2 regions of the Caballeronia zhejiangensis genome follow, and region 2 is predicted to be linked to the other one. Evidence: riboswitches for the same ligand, from Rfam matches in the RefSeq annotation. Region 2 holds a riboswitch; the other holds the start of a gene.
The links. A riboswitch is a leader RNA that binds a small molecule or an ion and turns the genes downstream of it on or off. The one in region 2 is predicted to bind cobalamin.
Positions count from the first base shown of each region.

Region 1: another riboswitch for cobalamin. It lies ahead of LDZ23_RS02930 (TonB-dependent receptor domain-containing protein); the one in region 2 lies ahead of LDZ23_RS18860 (CbtB domain-containing protein).

Region 1 covers NZ_CP084283.1:618,678-626,234, forward strand. The annotation lists gene LDZ23_RS02895 (LysR family transcriptional regulator) at 1-806, shown strand, start outside; gene lgt (prolipoprotein diacylglyceryl transferase) at 845-1,747, shown strand; gene LDZ23_RS02905 (SIMPL domain-containing protein) at 1,800-2,528, opposite strand; gene LDZ23_RS02910 (EVE domain-containing protein) at 2,598-3,056, opposite strand; RNA gene ssrS (6S RNA) at 3,136-3,317, opposite strand; gene LDZ23_RS02920 (cell division protein ZapA) at 3,423-3,737, opposite strand; gene LDZ23_RS02925 (ATPase) at 3,734-4,102, opposite strand; cobalamin riboswitch at 4,370-4,667, shown strand; gene LDZ23_RS02930 (TonB-dependent receptor domain-containing protein) at 4,749-6,629, shown strand; gene LDZ23_RS02935 (FecCD family ABC transporter permease) at 6,626-7,557, shown strand, end outside.
Region 2 covers NZ_CP084284.1:934,085-941,641, reverse strand. The annotation lists gene ppk2 (polyphosphate kinase 2) at 1-442, opposite strand, end outside; gene lhpI (bifunctional Delta(1)-pyrroline-2-carboxylate/Delta(1)-piperideine-2-carboxylate reductase) at 674-1,615, shown strand; gene LDZ23_RS18880 (hypothetical protein) at 1,745-2,068, shown strand; gene hmuQ (heme-degrading protein HmuQ) at 2,175-2,489, opposite strand; gene LDZ23_RS18870 (DUF1428 domain-containing protein) at 2,540-2,911, opposite strand; gene LDZ23_RS18865 (histidine phosphatase family protein) at 2,971-3,537, opposite strand; cobalamin riboswitch at 3,586-3,712, shown strand; gene LDZ23_RS18860 (CbtB domain-containing protein) at 3,742-3,975, shown strand; gene LDZ23_RS18855 (CbtA family protein) at 3,985-4,767, shown strand; gene LDZ23_RS18850 (DUF1289 domain-containing protein) at 4,802-5,047, opposite strand; gene LDZ23_RS18845 (cobyrinic acid a,c-diamide synthase CobB) at 5,044-6,342, opposite strand; gene cobO (cob(I)yrinic acid a,c-diamide adenosyltransferase) at 6,346-6,948, opposite strand; gene LDZ23_RS18835 (cobalamin biosynthesis protein) at 7,198-7,557, opposite strand, start outside.

The DNA of each region.
Region 1 (7,557 bases), on a different replicon from region 2:
CGCTGGAAGAATCGCTCGGCGTCGCGCTTTTCGTGCGCACGAAACGGACCGTGGAGCTGACGCCCGTCGGCAAGGATCTGTTGCCGGAAGTGCGCCGCCTGCTCGCATCCGCCGATGCACTGCGTCCGCTCGCGCAATCGCTCGCGCGCGGCGAGGCGGGCGTGCTGTCGCTCGCGTTCGTCTCCACCGCCGATTACGGGCTTCTGCCGGCGCTGCTGCGCGATTTCGGTGCGCGTCATCCCGGCGTGCGTCTGCAACTGACCGAAGCGACGAGCGACGTGCAGATCGACGAACTCGTCGCCGGGCGCGTCGATGCGGGCCTCGTCATTCCGCCGCTGCCGCCGCGTTACGCGTCGTCGCTCGAGTATGTGCCGATCGCGCGCGAGCCGCTGATGATCGCGATGTCCGAGAAGCAGGCGCAAGAGCTGAATTCGAGCGAAGACGAACCCGTCGACCTGCACGATCTCGCCGCCGCGCCGCTCGTCGTCTTTCCGAGGCGTCTCGCGCCCGGCTTGCACGACATCATCATGGGCTGCTATGGCGCGGCCGGGCTCACGCCGCGTATCGGCCAGGAGGCGATCCAGATGCAGACCATCGTGAGCCTCGTGTCCGCCGGCATGGGCGTCGCGCTCGTGCCGCAATCGCTGCGTCATCTAAGGCGCACGGGCGTCGTGTATCGTCCGCTTCTCGATCCCGGTCCTTTCGTGGAAACGGGGCTGGTATGGCGGATCGCGGAAGTGAGTCCGGTGCTCGCCGGGTTCATCGAAATCGTCCGTTCGAGGGCCGAAAGCGCCGGTTCTGTATGATTCGCCCCTGTAGCCCGCTTAAAGATTCCCACATCAGAATGCTCATACATCCCAATTTCGATCCCATCGCGATTCATCTCGGACCGCTCGCCGTGCGCTGGTACGGCCTCATGTACCTGGTGGCGTTCGTGTCGGCCATCGTCATCGGCCGGTTGCGGCTGCGGCTGCCTTATGTCGCCGCGCAAGGCTGGACCGTGAAGGACATCGACGACATGCTGTTCTACGGCGTGCTCGGCACGATTCTGGGCGGGCGCATTGGCTACGTGCTGTTTTACAAGGCCAGTTATTACGCCGCGCATCCGCTCGATATCTTCAAGGTATGGGAAGGCGGGATGTCGTTTCACGGCGGCTTTCTCGGCGTGACGCTCGCGATGGTGCTGTTCGCGTATCACCGCAAGCGCACGTGGCTGCAGGTGACGGATTTCGTCGCGCCGATGGTGCCGCTCGGTCTCGCGGCGGGGCGACTCGGCAATTTCATCAACGGCGAGCTGTGGGGCCGCGTGACGGACCCGAACGCGCCGTGGGCGATGCTCTTCCAGAACTCGACGAACGACGACGCCGTGTGGCTCTCGAAGAATCCGCAGCTCGACGCGCAGTATCACCTCACGGAAATTTTTCAGCGTTACCACATGCTGCCGCGTCATCCGTCGCAGTTGTACGAAATCGCGCTGGAAGGGCTCGTGCTGTTCATCGTGATCTGGACGTTCTCGCGCAAGCAGCGTCCGGTCGGCGCGATTTCGGCGCTGTTCCTGATCGGTTATGGACTCGCGCGCTTCACCGTGGAATTCGCGCGTGAGCCGGACGATTATCTCGGCTTGCTCGCGCTCAATCTCTCGATGGGCCAATGGCTTTCGCTGCCGATGATCGTCGCCGGCGTGGTAATGATGGTGTGGGCCTACAAGCGCAATCTGCGCCTGCCGCCCGAATCCGCAAAGGCTTGAGGAAAGAGCGGGGCGGTCGAACGCCGCCCCGCGTGAACAGCGTGAGCGACGTTTAGCGTCCCATTTGTACGGAGCCGGAAACGTCGACTGTCACCGTGGTCGTGCCGGCTTCCATCGCGATCGGGGCCATCTTCGCATCGGCGCTCATCGCGCGCGATTGCATCATCATGACGGGACGCGGCTGCGCGCCGCTCCGTCCGACATTCACTTCCCGAATCGTGAAATTGCTGTAGCCGAAGCCTTGCGCGGCGCTTTGCGCCTGCTTGCGGAACGAATCGATGGCTTGCGAGACGAGCTTTTGCTCGGCCGCGCGCTGCGCTTCGGGCGACAGCGAGAACGCGACGCTACCCACTTGCATCGACGAACTCATCTTGCCCGCGAGCTTCGATGCCGCCGCGAAGTCATGCGATTCGAGCACGACTTCCGTGCGCCCGCGCCACGCGGAAATCTTGCCGTCGCGATCCGTCGACGGATAGACGGTGAACGAGCCGCTCTTCGCGGTCACGCCGTCGACACCTTTGGCTTCGCGTAACGCGGCCTCGGCGCGCTGATTGAGCGTGCTGGTGAGCGACGACGGATCGGCCGCTTCCTGTTCGTAGAAGAGCGTGATGTTGACGACATCCTGCGGCACTTGCGCGCTCGCTTGTGCGGAGAGCGAGAGCACGCCCGAGGGCTGTGGCTGCGTTATCACCGTCTGCGCAGCGGCGGTTTGAGACAACGTAAGCGCGGCACCGGACATCGCGAGCAGGGCGAAGGCGGCGGCGGTTTTCTTATTGAGCATCGAAGGACTCCGTGACATCGCGTACGTGCGACGGGATTTAGTCGCATTCGTGAAGTCGTAAGTTCCTTGTTAGACGAGGTGCTCGGTAATAAATCGCCATTGCGCTTCGGTCACGGGCGTGATCGAGAGCCGGTTGCCGCGCGCGAGCACTTGCATGTCGGCAAGCTCTGGATGTTCGCGCAACGCGGCGAGCGATATGAGCGGCGTCTTCTTCACGAACTTCACGTCGACGAGCATCCAGCGCGGCGTTTCCTGCGTCGATTTCGGATCGTAGTAATCGCTCTTCGGATCGAATTGCGTGGGATCCGGATACGCCGTCGAGCACACTTTCGCGATGCCCGCGATGCCCGGCTCCGGGCAGCTCGAATGATAGAAGAGCACGCCGTCGCCGATCTGCATCTGATCGCGCATGAAGTTGCGCGCCTGATAGTTGCGTACGCCCGTCCACGGCAAGGTTTTTTTCGGCGCGTGCGCGAGATGATCGATGCTCGCTTCGTCCGGTTCGGACTTCATCAGCCAGTAGCGCATGGTCGTGTGCATGAATCGAAGAGCGAACGGCAGGGACAAACGAAAACGGCATCGGAAAAACCGATGCCGTTTCTTGAATGAGGTCCCCGCCACAGCCGCTAGGCCGGCATCCTGAACCTGGGTTCAAGATTGGTCGCGGTAAGCAACACTTCGGGTACATCGGACTAGCGACGCGCGCGCCCGTGCTGCAAGGTTCCGCAACCGTGCCAATGTAGCATTGGTTCAAGGAATATATGACCTTGGCGTACCAGGCAGGGAAACGTCACTCTACACCAATCGTTTGCCTTCTGCAGCCTCTTCACGCTACTTCGGCAGTTTCTTTTTTCGATTGACATTGCGCGCTGATTGACTCGACGCGCATCTGCCTTATTGCGCTTCGTGTTGCGCAATGACCGCGCCCAATTGCTCGTTCATCGAGTGCATCGTGCGGCGGATTTCTTCGGCGGGGAAGGCCTCGCCGTGACGCACGCTGTCCTGCAGCTTAAGCAATTCCGACGCCAGCGAAAGCGCCGCCATCACCGCGATGCGATCCGTGCCGCGCACGCTGCTTGCATTGCGCACTTTGTTCATTTCGGCGTCGACGCGCGCGACGGCTTCACGCAATGCGCCTTCGGTTTCCGGCGAGCACGCGAGACGATACGGCTGCCCGAGAATGGATACTTCGATCTGCGTGGTCGTCATGCCTTCTCTCCCTGATGATGCTCGCCGTGCAATTCCGTTTCATGTGCTTCCTGGGAATCGGCTTCGAGGAGATCGAGTTGATTGTCGGACTCGGCATGTTGCGCGGACTTGCCGCGCGGCAGCTTTTCGAGAATCGCGTTCAGGCGGATTTGCGCGTCGTCGATTTTCGCGGACAGCGAATCGCGTTCGGACTGCAGCGTATCGCGCTCTTCGCGCACTTGCGCGAGCTCGGCCTGCACGTTCGCATAGTCGGCGCGCAGCTGTTCGAGTTGTTCCTGCAGCGCTTGATGCGCCTGCTTGTGGCGCTCGCTGATCTGGATCAGCCGGCCGATGTTTCCTGACAGTGATTCGAGTTCGTTGAGCATGTGCTGCGTCCTCTAAAGACCTCGCATTTTAGCGCGGTTCAACGGAGCTTCCGATAAATGTCTCGTTTCGAGACGTAACAACACGCGATCTAGCGCTTAATCCTTCGAATCAAGCGCATGTCGCGATGCATTCGTGTGCAGAAAACGCGAGCGCCCCGCAACGCTCGTGATGACAGGCCGGCCGCTTCTCTTTCGCTTCTCGTTCGATTCGTCATGCGCCGCGCCAGTCTGCCCGCGCGGTTTTCTTGACGGCCCCGAACCGCGCTCCTACACTTGCCGCACTTTTGGTGCTCGCATCCGCGGATCTCGTGGATGCAGTCAAACGGGAAACAGGGAGCGAAGTCGCCGCAATCGACGACGAGCCAACCTGTGCTGCCCCCGCAACGGTAAGCGACCGCAACGCAAGTTGCAAGTCGTCTCATGCGCGTTTTTGCCGCGCGAGCGTGTCGAAATTCGTCGCACGCGCGCGACTGCAAGAAACGTGTCGATGCCACTGCGCGCCATGCGCGGGAAGGCGAGACGATTGATCGCCAGCCCGGATACCGGCCGGAGTCCGACGCATCGGCGCGCATGGCGCGGTGCGTTCGTCGCGCATCGTCCTCGCGGGGAGCGGGGTCGCGCTCACGCGAAACGGAACACTTCACACATGGTATTGCCACTGGCCGCGCTCAGAAGCGGTCTCTCCCGTCATGGCGCGCTCGTTGCGGCCATCGGCGCCTTGCCGTTCGCCGGCGCTGCACAGGCGGCCCAGACGGAAGACAGCACGCAAACGCTTGCGCCCGTCGTCGTCACATCGACGCGCGCGCCGCAGCCGCTTGCCGAATCGATTCCGCAGACATCGCTTTTTGACGAGCAGGACATCGCCGATGCAAACACAAGCGACGCGCTCGGACTCGTCGCGCTCGCGCCCGGCGTGCAGATCACGCGCAACGGCGGACCGGGCTCGAACTCGGGGCTTTTCATACGCGGTGCGGCGTCGTCGCAATCGCTCGTGCTGATCGACGGCGTGCGCGTCGAATCGGCGTCGCTCGGCGCGGCACAGCTATCGCAATTGATGCTCGACCAGATCGGGCGCGTCGAGGTCGTGAACGGCAACGTGTCGGCGCTCTATGGATCGAATGCGATTGGCGGCGTCGTGCAGATCTTCACGAAGGAAGGCGAGGCGCATCCGCCGCGCTTCAACTTCGAGGCGGAGTACGGCAGCTATCACACGCAGCGGCAATCGGCGGGCGTGAGCGGCGCGCTCGACAAGGACGGCCGCACGACCTTCAGCGTGAACGTCTCGCGCGAGAAAACCGACGGCTTCTCGTCGATCGATCCGGGAATCGCGCCCGGCGCCAATCCGAACGCGAACGGCTATCTGAACGAGAGCGTCGCGGCGACGCTGCGTCACGAGTTCAGCGACAAGTGGGACGCGGGCGTGCGCTTCCTGCAATCGAACGGCATCAACAGTTTCGACGATGCCTATGGCCAGCCGACCGATATCAACGAAACGCACGATCGCGTGCGCTCGGCGTCGGTGTTCGCGAACGGCCGCGTCACGGATAACTGGACGACGCACTTCACGATCGCGCAGGGACAGGACCGCGCGAACATCGAGCAGAACGGCGTCTATACGAGCCGTTTCGATTCGGAGAACCGGCAATATACGTGGCAGAACGACGTGCGGATCAGCGACGCGCACAAGCTGCTCTTCGGCTACGAGCATCTCGATCAGACGCTCGATTCCGATCAGTTCAGCGCGCCCGACCGTCATGTGAATTCGATGTTCGCGGGTTACGTGGGGCACATCGGCGCGAACGAGTTGCAGGCGAATCTGCGCCGCGATCAGTATTCCGATTTCGGCGGCGCGAACAGCTACTATCTGGGCTACGCGTATAACTTCGACGCGCACTGGAAGGCGAGCGCGAGCTATTCGGCCTCGTTTCGCGCGCCGAGCTTCGACGATCTCTACTATCCGCTGAGCGGCAATCCGTCGATTCAGCCGGAGCGCAGTCATTCGGTCGAGGCGGCGTTGCAGTACGCATCGAATGCGCTCGGCGTGGTGCGCGTGACGCTTTTTCAGACGCGCTATTCGAATTTGATCGATTACGTGTCCGACGGCGGCTTCTACTATGTCGCGCAGAACGTCGGGCGCGCGAAGGTGCAGGGCATCGAGGGATCGTGGGCGGGGCACGTCGGCGCAACGGATGTGCGCGCGGGCGTCACGTTCCAGAATCCCGTCGACGAAACGAATCACGAGGATTTGACGCGGCGCGCGCGGCATTTCGCGACGCTGACGGCGCATCGCACGATCGGGCCGTGGCGCGTCGGTGGCGAATGGATCGTGAGCGGTCAACGCAGCGATTACGATTCGACGCTCGCGGGCTACGGCATCGTGAATCTGTCGGCGCGCTACGACATCTCGAAGTCGTGGTACGTCACGGCGCGCATCGACAACCTGTTCGACAAGGACTATGAACTTGCGTACTCGTACAACACGCCACGACGCGGCGCGTACATCACGTTGGGCTGGCATCCGTCGTGAGCCGCGTGGCTGAACGTCCGCGCGCGATGAACGCGAGCCGCGCCACCGCGATCTGGATCGCGCTCGGCGCAGCGACGCTCGTCGTGCTGGTCGCGTCGCTCGCGATGGGCAGCGTCGCGTTGCCCGTATCGCGCGCGATCGGCGCGCTCTTTCACGCGCACTCGGCGACGCCCGATATCGCCGATGACATCGTGCTGACCTTGCGTCTGCCGCGCGCGCTCGCGGGCTTCGCGTCGGGCGCATTGCTCGCGTTCGCCGGCGCGCTGCTGCAAGTGCTGTTGCGCAATCCGCTGGCGGAACCGTACGTGCTCGGCGTATCCGGCGGCGCGGCAACCTTCGCGCTTGCCGCGATGCTCGGGTCGCTGCCGTGGTGGGGCGTAGATATCGCGGCTTGCGCGGGCGCGTTCGCATCGATCGTTCTGGTCCTCGGACTCGCGCGCAAGGACTTGTGGCAAAGCGGACAGGACGCATCGCCGAGGCTCTTGCTGACGGGTGTCGTGATCGCATCGGGATGGGGCGCGCTCATCACGCTGATCCTGATCGTCGCGCCCGAGAACCGTTTGCGCGGCATGATCTTCTGGCTGACGGGCGATCTCAACGGCGCGGCGGCGCCATGGCCCGCGCTGATCGCGCTCGCCGTCGTGCTCGCGGTCATCGTTCCCGTCGCACCGCAACTGAACGTGCTCTTGCGCGGCGATACGACCGCGCGCGCGCTCGGCGTGCCGGTCGAGCGCTTGCGTCTGCGCGTGTATCTCGTCGCATCGATCGCGGCGGCGGCCGCCGTGACGACGGCGGGCACCATCGGCTTCGTCGGGCTCGTCGTGCCGCATCTGCTGCGCCTCGCGTTCGGCAACGATCAGCGCATGCTCGTGCCCGCCGCCGCGCTCGCGGGCGGACTCGCGGTGATGGCCGCCGATCTCGTCGCGCG
Region 2 (7,557 bases):
CGCGCTCGACGCCCGCGCGGTTATACCAGCTTCGATCGAACAGCACGATCTCGCCCGCCGCCGGCAAATGCGACACGTAGCGCTGGAAATACCATTGCGTGCGCTCGCGATTGTTCGGCGCGGGCAGGGCGGCCACGCGGCACACGCGCGGATTCAGCCGTTGCGTGATGCGCTTGATCGCGCCGCCTTTGCCCGCCGCATCGCGTCCCTCGAACAGCACCACGAGCCGATGCCCCTCGTGCACGACCCAGTCCTGCAGCTTCACGAGTTCGCCTTGCAAGCGAAACAGCTCGCGAAAATAGGTCTTGCGTAACTGACGCTCTTCATCGGAGAAAGTCGATTCGCCGTCCAGGAAGCGATCGTCGATCTCCATCTCGAACTCTTCGTCGTAGCTGTCGATGATGTCGGCGTGGAAACGGCGCTGCTTTTCCGTCGTGTTCATGAGGGGCTCCGTGGCGTTCTTGGGCTGCCGCCGTCGCGATGACGGTCGCGGCGCGGGACGGCCGATTGTGACGACATTCGATGGCAGTCACATGACAGCGGCTGATTCGTTCATTCTAGCGAGCGATTCGCTGCTTTATGACGCGGCGTCGCGCGCCGTTAGAATGTTCCGGCACTTCGATGGGATTTTGAAGTTCGATTTCATCTTCCCCATATCAAGCGAGCGAACGCGATGACCGCAACGATCCATAGTTTCGACGAAGCTCAAACCGCGCGCCTCGTGCCGTATGATCGGCTCGTCGACACCCTCGCCGCGACGATGCTCGATTACGCGGCGGGACGCATCGTGAGTCCAGAGCGCATGGTGGTGCCGATCGAAGGCGGCGTGATGTTGTCGATGCCCGCGAGCGCCGCCGATCTCGCGATGCACAAGCTCGTGAACGTTTGCGCGGGCAACGGCGCGCTCGGCCTGCCGACGATCCACGGTCAGGTGACCGCCTACGATGCCATGACGGGCGTGCCGCAATTCATGCTCGATGGCCCGACGGTGACGGGCCGGCGCACGGCGGCGGTATCGATGCTCGCGATCCGCGCGCTTCACGATGCCGCGCCGCGCGAGGTGCTCGTCATCGGTACGGGCAAGCAGGCTGCGTATCACGTCGAGGCGCTCGCCGCTATTTATCCCGATGCGCGCATCGTCGTGCAAGGCTCGCGTCCCGGGCGCGCGCGCGAGTTCTGTGCGGCGCATGCATCGCTTTCGAAGCAGCTTGCCGCGCTCGACGAGACCACGATTCCCGATTCGATCGATGTCGTCATCGCCGCGACCACGAGCAAGACGCCGGTCTATACGTTGCCCGCGCGCGCGGGCCGCCTCGTGATCGGCGTGGGCGCATTCACCGCCGATGCCGCCGAGATCGCCGCCGCGACCGTGCATGCAAGCGCGCTTTACGTCGACGACCCTGCGGGCGCGCGTCACGAAGCAGGCGATTTCATTCTCGCGAGCGTCGAATGGAACGATGTGCACGCATTGGCGCTCGCGCTCGCGGCGCCGTCCAAAGCCGTTGATGCATTGCAACCGGTGATGTTCAAATCGGTCGGCTGCGCGGCTTGGGATCTTGCGGCATGTCGCGTCGCGCGTGCGGTTTTGTCGGAGGAAAGCGTCGCGGCGCGCTAGGCCGTGCAAGGGGAACGCCAGCTTGGAACGGTACTTGCTGTAAGTCTCTTTAATGACAGAGACGCCATAAGCGTCACATGACAAACGGCGCCAAGGTGCGCCACAGCAATCGAGCCAGCGAACTAACCCATGAAAAGTCGATACGACAGCAAGTGGCACCCGTGGATTCCGGCGCGCGACGACGGACGTGAGGGCGCGGGTGGCGCGGCGGACGGGGAACGCCAGACGACTCCGCATGCGAGCGCGGCGCCGCCTGCGGCTTATTTCATCTCGGTTCTTGAGCTTGCGACGGGCGAGAAACTCGGCAATGACGAGCGTCTGCGCGCCGTCGCGATGCTGGAATCGCAATTCGGTGCGGGGCGTCCGCGCACGCTGAAGGAAGCGGTGCGAATCTGCGCGGCGGCGATCGATTCATCGACGCTGCAGCGCATGGCGCGCGGCGCAAAGGCCTAGAACACGTCTGAAAAGACAGCTTCGGCGAAGCGCGTTTTTTCACACGTGTGTAAAACGCGCGTGCTCGCCGAAAAGTGCGCGAACGTTCGGTTGCGCCTTGACCGCTCTATTTGACGGTCTGAATGACTTCGAAGCCCTCGAATTCCGGATGACCGAGATAAAGCTGGCGCGTCTCACCGCCGGCATTGCGATGCGCGGCGCGAAACGCGTCCGAACGCGTCCAGTCTTCGAAGGCTGCCTGATTCGCCCATATCGTATGGCTCGAATACAGAACGTGATCGTCTTTCACCGGTCCTTTGAGCAGATGAAACTCGACGAACCCGGGCACATCCTTCAGATGCGTATCGCGGCTCGTCCACAGACGTTCGAAGTCGGCTTCGGCGCCGGGCACGATCTTGAAGCGGTTCATGGCGATATACATGTCGATGCGGTTCCTTCGAAGTAGTGACTCGATTGAGCGGATAAGAACGATCAGTCGCGCCCGAGTTCGACGATGGTCGTGAAGCCGCCGAAGAACATGCGTTGAGGATCGAACGGCGTCTCGCCGGATTCCATCATCGTTTTGAGGCGCGGGTCTTCCATCACTTTGGCGTTGACGCTATCGCGCTGCTCGCGCGATTCGTAGACGATATACGAGAACGCGACGGTCTCGCCTTCCTTCATCTGCACGCTCTGTGGAAACGATGTGAGCTTGCCGGGCTTCACGTCGTCGGCGATGGTTTCCACGAACTCCAGTGCGCCGTGTTCCAGCCAGATCTTGCCGGCGGCTTCGGCCATGCGGCGATAAGCGTCGACCTTGTCGATCGGTACGGGTACGACGAATCCATCCACGTAATGCGCCATCTGAGTCTCCTGGTTGAGTCGAACGCGCACCGCGCACGCGATGCGCTGTCTGCTTTGAGCTATTCGTATGGAGCGAAGTTCAGGGCGGTCCACGTATCGGCGGGCGAGGCGCGTTCCAGCACCGTGGACGAGAGCGGCGCGAAGTTCATCCCATAGATCGATGCGAGCGGCAGGCGAAGCGCATGCGCGAGCGCCACTTTCACGACGATCGCATGCGTGACGACGATGCAGCGCCCCGCGTCGAGCCGGTCGATCGAAGCGAAGCCCTCGGCGACGCGCGCGGCGAGCATGGCGACGCTTTCGCCGCCGTGCGAACGCGCATCGGGATCCGCGAGCCAGGCAGCGACATGTTCCGGTTCGCGCTCGCCCGTTTCGCGTATCGAATGCCCGCGCCAGCGGCCATAGTCGATGTCGTCGAACGCGGGAACGATCTCGAATGCATCCGCGATCCACGCCGCCGTTTCACGCGCGACGCGCGCGGGACTCGCAATCACGCGCGTGTCGGGCAAGGCGTGCAATGACGCGAGCTGCGCGCGCGCATCGCGCTCGGGAGGTTCGTCGCCGGTGGGAAAGTGCCCGGTTTTCATCGCGCGCGTGGCGGCGTGACAGAGAAGAATGAGTTCCAAGGCAGGTGGCGGTCGAATCGGAATCGTTTTACTTTGCAGCGGATCATCATAGAATGGCAAGCTTGCAGTGCGAGGAAGCCGGTGCAAACCCGGCACGGTCGCGCCACTGTGTGCGGTACGTCAACGCGAAAGCGCGGCGCCGCGAGTCAGACCCCGCTGCATGCTCTTCGTCAATCGGGACGCGCTTTTCCCTGGAGAACCACCATGAATGCTTCCAACGCGCCGGTCTTTTCCGCTCCGGTTTCCCCGTCACTCGATGCACCCGTGCCCATTCCGGTGCGTGAAGTGTTGCCGTGGGCCGTCTTCATCGGCCTCATTCTGCTGATCGCAATCTATTTCGTCGGCGCCGAACAGGGCGCGACGTCGATTTTCTCGGGCACGTACGTCCACGAATTCGTGCATGACGGCCGGCATTTGCTCGGCTTTCCGTGCCACTGAGGAAGCATCATGATTCGCACTTTGCTGATACGCGGCATGATCGCGGGACTGGTCGCGGGCCTGATCGGCTTCGGCTTCGCGCGTGCGTTCGGTGAACCGTCGGTGGCACGCGCCATCGCGTTCGAGGAACAGCACGAGCATGAACACGAACATGAGCACGGTCATGCCGATGCGGCTGCCACGCAAGCGCATTCGCACGATCACGGCGACGAAGCGCTCGTGTCTCGCGATACGCAAGCGGGCCTCGGCCTTCTGACCGGCGTCGCCGTGTTCGGCACCGCGCTCGGCGGTCTCTTCTCGCTCGTGTTCGCGTTTGCTTATGGACGGCTCGGCGCGTTGCGCGCGCGCGGCACGTCGGCATTGCTCGCGCTGTTCGGCTTCGTGAGCGTCGCCATCGTGCCGTTCCTCAAGTACCCGCCCAATCCGCCCGCTGTCGGCAATGCCGAGACCATCGGGCCGCGCACGGCGCTTTTCTTCGGCATGGTGGCGATTTCCATCGCGGCTGCCGTCTTCGCCGTGCGCTTGCAGCGGCGCATGGTGGCGCGGCATGGCGGGTGGAACGCGACGCTCATCGCGGCGGCTGCGTATATCGTCGTGATCGTGGCGGCGCAGGTCGCGCTGCCGTCCGTCGATGAAGTGCCCCCGGATTTCTCCGCTTCGCTGCTGTGGAATTTCCGCGTGGCCGCTATCGGCATGCAGGCGCTGTTATGGACGACGCTCGGTCTCGTGTTCGGTGCGCTCGCAGCGCGTGAACTCGAGCGGCCGGCGGTGAGAAGAATGGCTGCGGCGTAAGCGGTTCGGCGTCGCTCATGAAGCTCGCGCTTCGTCAGGAACGCGGGCTTTTCGTTTGCTCTTTCGCCGCACGACGCTTGAGCAATTCATCGAACAGATCGAGCTTCGCGGCATCGTCCATCGATCTGAAGGTCTTGATTTCCTCGCGGCTTCGGAAGCAGCCGAGGCACAGGCCCGTTTCCTGATCGAGCTTGCAGACATCGGTGCATGGCGAGCCGATGGGTTCCTGCGCTTTCGCGCGTTCGATGGTGAAAGCGAGATCGTCTTGCGTCGTTGTCATAGTGATTCGCCGCGAAAGAGCGCAGCGGCCGCGGCCGGATTCGACGGCCAGTAAGCGTGCATGTAAGTGGCCGACACCGAACCATGCCGATAGAGCGCTTCGCCTTCGGTGCCGGTCGTGGCATGAGCGGCCTTGAGCGCCGGCTGCATCGGCGTGTCGAGCGTCGAGTAGTGGAATGTGTGACCCGTCATCGCTCCATGCGTCGTGTCGATGCGCTGCATCGCGAGGCGCGACAGCTTGCGTTGCATCGCCGCGTCGCCGGGAAGGATGCCGAGCATCGCATGCCGCGTGCCTTCGATGTCGGTCAGCGTGTCGAGCAGATACAGCATGCCGCCGCATTCCGCGACCAAGGGCTTCGCTCGCTCGACGTGCGCAACGATCGATGCACGCGCGCGTTCGTTCGAAGCGAGCGCCGCGGCATGCAGTTCGGGATAGCCGCCGGGAAGATAGAGCGCGTCGGCATCGTGCGGCGCGGGTTCGTCGGCGAGCGGAGAAAACGTGCTGATGCGCGCGCCCATGGCGATGAGCACATCGACATTCGCCGGATACACGAACGAGAACGCCGCATCGCGAGCGATGGCGATATGCGCGCCGTCGAGCAGACGCGGCGGCGCGGGCAGCGTCGCATCGTCGAAATGAACGGGCGGCGGAAGATCGGCGAGCGTCGTTTGCGCGATTGCATCGGCGGCGCGGTCGAGCCGTGCGTCGAGGCCCGCGATTTCATCGGGCTGCGTGAGACCGAGATGACGCTCGGGCAAGGCGATATCGTCCGCATTCGACAGATGGCCGCAATAACGCAAGTCGACGGGGATAGTCTCCGACAACATCTGCGCATGACGCGCCGATGCAACGCGATTCGCGAGCACGCCATGAAAGGGCACATCTTCGCGATAACGCGCGAGCCCGAACGCGATGGCGCCGAACGTCTGCGCCATGCCGTGCGCGCCGATCACCGCGAGCACCGGTACGTTGAACGTGGCGGCCAGATCGGCGCTGCTCGGCGTGCCGTCGAAGAGACCCATCACGCCTTCGATGAGAATGAGATCGGCCTCGCGCGCGGCCTTGGCGAGCAACGCGCGGCACGCATCGAGCCCGACCATCGACAGATGCAGCGAATAAACGGGCGCGCCGCATGCACGTTCGAGAATCATCGGATCGAGAAAATCCGGGCCGGTCTTGAACACGCGTACCTTCAGTCCTCGGCGCGTGTGATGACGCGCAAGCGCCGCCGTCACCGTGGTCTTGCCTTGATGCGACGCACTCGCGCCGATGAAGAGAGCGGGGCAGTCGGGCATCGCTCAGAACTCGACGCCGCGTTGCGCTTTCACGCCTTGCTCGCGATACGGATGCTTCACGAGCCGCATTTCCGTGACGAGATCGGCAAGTTCGATCAACGCATCGGGCGCGTGGCGACCGGTCACGACGACATGCAGCATCGCGGGCCGCGCCTTCAGCACGTCGAGCACTTCATCGAGCGGCAGATACTCGTACTTGAGCACGGTGTTGAGTTCGTCGAGCACGACCATCTGATATTCGCCGCTCTCGATCATGCGGCGCGCTTCGTTCCAGCCCTTGCGCGCGGTGGCCATGTCGGCTTCGCGATTCTGCGTGTTCCAGGTGTAGCCATCTCCCATGGTGACGAAATCGCAATGCGCGATTGCGCCGAGGAAATCGCGCTCCGATGTATGCAGCGCGCCCTTGATGAACTGCACGACGCCGAGCTTCATGCCGTGTCCGAGCACGCGCACCGCCATGCCGAACGCGGCCGTTGTCTTGCCCTTGCCGTTGCCGGTATTCACGATCAAAAGGCCTTTCTCGTGATCGGCGGCGGCCTGCTTTTTCTCGTGGCCTTCCTTGCGGCGCTGGGTCATGCGCAGATGCGATTTGGTATCGGTTTTCACGGGAGCTCCAGAGAAAGACGGCCGTATCGTACAACAGGCGGCGGCTTAATTCTGCGCTAACAGACGGCAGGCATCATGCAATCAACGTAATCACCGACTCGAGGAGCAAGCAAATGGACGCGCTCTATCTCTATCTGGAACTCGTCGCGCTTGGCGTTCTCGTCTGGCTTTGCCGCGACAAGTTCAAACCGGTCGTGGCGAAGCCGCTCGCCGAAACGCCGCGTCCGCGCACGACCGCAAGACCGGTATTCATGTTCCGTTCGCGCGGGGCGCATGCATCGCTGCGATCGCGACGGTTACGCCACAATCGATCGTCTTTGGCACGATGAGCGTTCGCGCGTTGCCCGCGAGCAGCGCGCAAGGCTCGCATACGCCATCGACGTTCATATGCGCCATTGCATGATGCGATATCGCCGTGCGCGGCGCTTGCGCGATTTCATCGGCGCCGTAGAAGCGCAATGTCAGACGATGACGCTCGCAGAACGCGAGCAGTCCCGCCTCGTGCCGTTTCGCGTCGATGCTCGCGATGATGGCGATGTCGCCGAACGCAAGCGTGCCCAAAGCGCCGCGCACGGCGTGCTCGATTGCGTCGGCGCTCGCGCCCCGCCT